2 regions of the Paracidovorax sp. genome follow, and region 1 is predicted to be linked to the other one. Evidence: riboswitches for the same ligand, from Rfam matches in the RefSeq annotation. Region 1 holds a riboswitch; the other holds the start of a gene.

What was found. A riboswitch is a leader RNA that binds a small molecule or an ion and turns the genes downstream of it on or off. The one in region 1 is predicted to bind glycine.
Region 2: linked by a shared signal. The riboswitch ahead of gcvT (glycine cleavage system aminomethyltransferase GcvT) and the one ahead of AC3A84_RS17175 (D-amino acid dehydrogenase) in region 1 are both predicted to bind glycine.

The regions. Positions count from the first base shown of each region.
Region 1 is NZ_JBXYZY010000040.1:237,321-240,522, reverse strand. It holds gene AC3A84_RS17180 (FIST signal transduction protein) at 1-255, shown strand, start outside; gene AC3A84_RS17175 (D-amino acid dehydrogenase) at 339-1,664, opposite strand; glycine riboswitch at 1,752-1,863, opposite strand; gene AC3A84_RS17170 (CMD domain-containing protein) at 2,006-3,196, opposite strand.
Region 2 is NZ_JBXYZY010000021.1:538,819-542,020, reverse strand. It holds gene gcvP (aminomethyl-transferring glycine dehydrogenase) at 1-243, opposite strand, end outside; gene gcvH (glycine cleavage system protein GcvH) at 324-698, opposite strand; gene gcvT (glycine cleavage system aminomethyltransferase GcvT) at 872-2,014, opposite strand; glycine riboswitch at 2,081-2,220, opposite strand; glycine riboswitch at 2,237-2,336, opposite strand; gene AC3A84_RS09330 (DUF3455 domain-containing protein) at 2,540-3,118, shown strand.

The sequences.
Region 1 (3,202 bases):
CTCACCCGCGCGCTGGCGGGCGCCGACGCGCCGGGCGAGGCGCAGCAGCGGCAGATCCTGGGTGCCATCTACGTCAGCTGCTCGGGCCGCGGCGGGCCGCATTTCGGCGGGCCCAGCGCGGAGCTGCAGATCGTGCGCCATGCGCTGGGCGACGTGCCCCTGGTGGGCTTCTTCGCCGCCGGCGAGATCGCGCACGACCGGCTCTACGGCTACACCGGCGTGCTGACCGTGTTCGTGGGCAACGCGGCGAACTGAGCGCCTCAGGCGCCTCTCGCCGCGCATCTTCACCGCCGAGCTGCGCTGCCCCGCTGCCCCGTTCGCCGCAGGGCAAGCGGGCCTCAGGCATCAGGCCGGCAGCAGGCGGGGGCGGATGCCGCGGGGAGCCCGGCGAACGCGAAGTCCAGCTCCGGCGCCAGCCCGCTCACGATGCGCGCGATCGACTTGCCCGAGCCGCAGGCATGCGTCCAGCCCAGCGTGCCGTGGCCGGTGTTGAGGTACAGGTTGGGCAGCCTGGTCTTGCCGATCAGCGGCACGTTGCTGGGCGTGGCCGGGCGCAGGCCCGACCAGAACTGCGCACCCGCCGTGTCGCCCGCACCAGGAAAAAGCGCTTCCACGCGCCGCACGATGGCCTCGCAGCGCACGTGGTTCAGCGCGCGCCCGTAGCCGTTGAGCTCGGCCGTTCCGGCGATGCGCATCACGTCGCGCGCGGGCTGTCCGTCCTGCGCGGCTCGGGTGTAACGCGAGAAGACCAGCTTGTATTCGTCGTCGGTCAGGCTGGCCGTGTAGGCGGCGGAGGCATCGCGCACGGGCAGCGTCACTGAATAGCCCTTGGCCGGATAGATCGGCAGGCGCAGGCCCAGCGGCTCGGCCAGCAGCGGGCTGAACGAACCCATGGCCAGCACGTAGGCGTCGGCGCTCACGCGCTCGTAGCGGCCTTCGGCATTGGTGATCTCCACGTGGTCGATGGCGCCGCCCACCGTGCGCAGCGCGGTGATGTGGCAGGCCATGCGGAACCGGACGCCGGCCGCCTCGGCCAGCCGCGCCAGCTCGCGGGTGAAGAGGTTGGCGTCACCTGACTCGTCCGCGGCCGTGTAAGTGGCGCCGGCCAGCTGGGGGCGGATGGTGGCCAGCGCAGGTTCCAGCGATACGGCCTCGTCGGCGTTCACCACGCGGCGATCGCAGCCGAGCTGGCGCATCTGTTCGGCCGGGGCCAGGGCCGCGTCGAACTCCTTGGCGCTGGTGTAGAAGTGCAGGATGCCCTGCGTGCGTTCGTCATAGCGGATGCCGGTGTCGCGCCGCAGCTGCTGCAGCGTGTCGCGGCTATAGGTGCCTAGCGCGACGATCTGCTCGATGTTGTGGCGCGTGCGCGCCGGCGTGCATTCGCGCAGGAACTGCAGGCCCCAGAGCCACTGCCGCATATCGGCGCGCAGCCGGAACAGCAGCGGCGCATCTTCGCGGCCCAGCCACTTGAGCAGCTTCAGCGGTGCGCCCGGATTGGCCCAGGGCTCGGCATGGCTCACCGAGATCTGCCCGCCGTTGGCGAAGCTGGTCTCTGCGCCGGGCGTGGCCTGGCGGTCGATGACGGTCACTTCGTGGCCGAGCTGCTGGAGGAAGTAAGCGGAGGTGGTGCCGAGCAAGCCGGCGCCGAGGACGATCACGCGCATGTTGAAGCCTTTGAGGGTTCAAGTGCTGGACACACGTGCGCAGGCAGCTATGAATTCAATAGCGTGCAGCAGGCGCGTGGCCCAGCTGCCGCTCCCCCTGTCCTTGGTACCTGAGAGATTCACCGCACGCCAACACGGCGCAGGGCTTGCTCCTTCGGTGCGCCACTGGGTGTGGTGGCGGCTCTCCAGACGGCATTCGATGGTGTGCAGTACGGTACCTGAGCGTGTATGGGAGTTTGCGCCTTCGGTGGAACGCCCGCTGTGCCGGCCGTCCGCTCTCCTGCGGGGCGGATCGTAGCAGCGAAACCGCACCGCGCGAAGCGCCCGGCGCGGCCGCTGGTTCAGCGGGCCTGCGGGAAAACCGCTTCGCCCAGGTTCAGCATCAGCCGGTTGGCCCAGGCGAAGAGGGCGGCGGCATGCAGCGCGTCCAGGATTTCGACATCGGACAGGCCGGCATCGCGCAGCGGCTGCAGGTGCTGCGCGCCGAACGTGCCGGGCGTGCGCGTGAGCGCCGCGCTGGCGTGCACGATGGCCCGCTCGCGCGCATTGGTGCCGGCGATATCGGGGTCCGTGAAGATCTGCGCCATCACGTCGTTGCGCTTGGCGAGCTGCTCGAAGCGCTGGGCATGCACCGAGGCGCAGTACACGCAGCCGTTCACGCGCGACACCACGGTGCTCGCGACTTCGCGCTCTGCGCGCGAGAGGCCGCCGGGCGCGTACATGATGGCGTTGAAGGCTTGCGAGCGCTCGGACAGCACGCGCGGCTGGTGCGCCAGCAGCAGGTAGAAATCCGACGTGCGGGCCTTGGGGTGGCTGAGGTCGAGCACCGCGTTCTGCTCGGGCGTGGCCACTGCCGGGTCAAGCACGGGCAGCCAGGCTTTCCAGTCCAGCGTCTCGCTGGTGTAGCCGTTCACGCGCAGCGGCTCGCCGGGCGCGGGCAGGTTGGCGGGGTGGACGAAAGGGGCGGCGTCCGCCGCCTGCGCCGTTGCCGCAGCAGCGGGCGCGCTGCCTGCATCGCCCAGCTGCGCCAGCGCGGCCACGCCGGCCACCACGCGCAGCTGGTAGGTGACGAAGCCGATCAGCTGCGCCAGCAGCACCGTGTCGGGCACCGAGAGGCCCGCAGCGGGCAGCGCTTGCAGGGCGGCCTGGTCGCTTTCGGCCGGCTGCGTGGCGAGGGTGCGGGCGAAATGCACGATGGCCTGCAGGCGTGCATCCGCGATCGCGGCGCCGGGCGTCTCGACGAGCGCCTGCACGGCCGGCTCGGCATGCAGCGGCTGCAGCGCCGCGCGGTAGTGCGCCGCCAGCGCGGGCAGGCCGCTCACGCGGGCAATGTCGTGCGCCACGGCCAGGCGCTCGGCTTGCGAGAGGCCGCCGGGCAGGCCGGCGCCGAAGAGCGCGTCTTCGCAGCCCTGCGTGGCGGTGGCGACCTTGTCGCGCTGGTGGCGCACGGCGTGGGCCGCGCTGCCGGGTGCGAGGCCGGCGATGTGGTCGATGGTGTCGTGGGCAGCGATGGAGGTGTCGGTGGTGGTCATGGGCGA
Region 2 (3,202 bases), on a different contig from region 1:
GTTCTTGCCCGCGAACGCCTTCAGCTCGGCCAAGGCGCCGGCTTCGGTCGTGGCGGCGGGCAGGTCCATGGGCTGGCTGCGGGCGATGGAGCGGGGCACGATGCCGTCGATGAGCGCGCGGCGCGAGGCCTCGCCGATCACGGAGAGCATGTGGGCTTCGTCCGCCGCATCGATGCCGATGTGGCGGGGCTGGAATTCGGTGGCGTTCTCCAGGGCGGAGAGCGGAGGCAGGGCGGTGGTCATCGGCGGCGTTCGGTCGGGGCGTGGCGGGGAGGGCCGCCGCACCCGGCGGCGGCCGGGGGGGCGCAGCGGCAGCGGCGGGGTCAGGCGTTCTGGGCGAACGCGGCGTAGGTGGTTTCGTCCATCAGGCCGTCCAGCTGGGCGGCGTCGGAAACGCGCACCTTGAAGAACCAGCCGGCGCCCAGCGGGTCGCTGTTGGCGAGCGACGGGTCGGCACGCAGGGCCTCGTTCACTTCGACGATCTCGCCCGACACGGGCATGTACACGTCGGCCGCGGCCTTGACGGACTCGACCACGCCGGCCACTTCGCCTTGCTCAAAGGTCTTGCCGACTTCGGGCAGGTCCACGAACACCACGTCGCCCAGCGCGTCCTGCGCATGCTGGGTGATACCGACGATGGCGGCGTCCGCCTGGGCCGTGTCGATCCACTCGTGGTCTTTGGAAAACTTGACGCTCATGGGGAAACTCCAGAAAAAAGAGGAAGGAAGACGATGTTTGAAACGATGGCGCCGATGCCAGCAGCGACTGTAGCCGTCCGGCAGCGGGGCGCGGGCCTCATGAAGGGCGGCCCGCGCGACCCGGCGCAGCGCAGAGGCGGTGCAGGCGGCCGCCGGCCGGAGCCGGCCGCGCTTCAGCCGCGGTAGTAGCGTGCGGGGGTGAAGGGCATGGCCGCCACTTCCATCGGCACGGCCTTGCCGCGCACGATGGCGTTCACCCGCGTGCCCAGCGCCGCGAAGGCCGGCGTCACGTAGCCCATGGCGACGGGCCGGTCCACGGTGGGGCCCAGCAGGCCGCTGGTGACTTCGCCGATGCGCTGGCCGTCCGGCGACTGCAGTTCGGTGTGCTCGCGCACCGGCACGCGCTCCAGCGCCACCAGGCCCACGCGCTTGCGCGTGAGCAGGGCCGGGTCGTCGATCTGGGCGAGCACCTTGTCGGCGCCGGGAAAGCCGCCGGCGCGGGCGCCGCCCGTGCGGCGCACCTTCTGGATGGCCCAGTTCAGCGCGGCTTCGGGCGGGGTGGTGGTGGTGTCGATGTCGTTGCCGTAGAGGCACAGGCCCGCCTCCAGCCGCAGCGAGTTGCGCGCGCCCAGGCCGATGGGTTGGACCTCGGGCTGGGCCAGCAGGGCGCGGGCCAGCGTCTCCGCCTGCGCGGCGGGCACGGAGATCTCGAAGCCGTCTTCGCCCGTGTAGCCGCTGCGGGTCACGTAGCAGTCGCAGCCGGCGATGGAGGCGGCCGTGCCGGTCATGAAGACCAGGGACAGCACTTCGGGCGCCAGGCGGCCGAGCGCGGCGGCCGCCTGCGGGCCTTGCAGCGCCAGCAGGGCCTGGTCGGGCAGGGGCTGCACTTGGCAGAGGTGGCCGATGCGTTCCTGGATGTGGGCGATGTCGCCGACCTTGCAGGCGCCGTTTACGATGACGAAGAGGTCGTCGCCCCGGTTCACGAACATCAGGTCGTCGATGATGCCGCCCGCGTCGTTGAGCAGCAGGCCGTAGCGCTGGCGGCCGATGCCCAGGCCCTGCACGTCCACCGGGATCAGCGTTTCGAAGGCGGCTGCGGCATCGGGGCCCGACAGGCACAGCTGGCCCATGTGCGAGACGTCGAAGAGGCCTGCGGCGGTGCGCGTGTGGTGGTGCTCGGCCATCAGGCCGGCGGGGTACTGCACGGGCATGGAATAGCCCGCGAAGGGCACCATGCGCGCGCCCAGTTCCAGGTGCAATGCGTTGAGCGGGGTGGTCAGCAGCGGGGCGGCAGACGCGGGGGCGGACGAGGACATGGCGGCAATCTCCACAGGGGCGAACAGTGACGCGGCCGGCCCCGGTGAGGAGGCTTTGGCCGCTGCATGTGCCCCGCTGTCCGCTTTACCTGAGAGATTCACCGTGCCGGGCGGCCGTCAATGCGGCTGCGGGGCGGGGTTTGCTCCTTCGGTGGGCCGCTCTGCCTGCAATGCGCGCGCGGCGGCCTCTCTCCAGCAAGGGAAACGCCCGCATCCCTGCGGGCGCTCCTGTCAGTCCTTTTGCCTGAGCGTTCGGGCGGTTGGTGCCCTGCGCCTTCGGCGGCTGCCGCGTGGCGCGGCAACTCTCTCCTGACGAGTGGGCGGAGTATAGCGGCGCGAACGCGTGGCCAAGAGCCGGTGGGCGATCCTCGTGAAATTGTCGATAGGCCCGTTGAAGCAATTTGTTGCATTTGGTGCTGCATCCAAATGCCGGCCTCGTGGGTAGAGCCTGGGCAGACCCGTGAAAAGCACAGGCTGCCATCGATTCCATCCACTGTTGTTTCACCCGATTCCAAGGAGCACCCCATGCGCAACATCCGCCTCTCCCGTATCGCCACCCTGGCCGGTACCGTGTCCGCCGCTGCCCTGCTGGCCGCCTGCGGCTCGATGTCGTCGTCGCCGTCCTCCGGCATGGCCTTCTCGCAGGCCAGCCTGCCCGCGTCCATCCAGGTGCCGGCCGGCAACAAGGTGGCCTGGGAGACCGTGGGCAAGGGCGACATCACCTACGAATGCAAGGACAAGGCCGGCATGCCCGGCCAGGTGGAATGGACCTTCGCAGGCCCGGATGCCAAGCTGATGGACCGCAGCGGCAAGCAGGTCGGCAAGTACTACGGCCCGCCCGCCACCTGGGAGGCGAACGACGGCTCCAAGCTGACGGCGACCCAGCTGGCCGTGGCGCCTTCCACCGCCGGCGCGCTGCCCTACCAGCTGGTCAAGGCCAACCCTGCCATGGGTAGCGGCGCGCTGACCGGCGTCACCTACATCCAGCGCGTAAACCTCACGGGCGGCGTGGCCCCGGCCAACATGGCTTGCACCATGGCCAACAAGGGCCAGAAGACCACCGTGCCCTACCAGGCCGACTACATCTTCTACAAGGCGGCCTGACCGGAATCGCTGCGCTGGGCAGCATCGGCCGCCCCAGGCGTGCAAGGGGAAGGGCGGCCGGGCCTGCGGCATGCACTACGATGC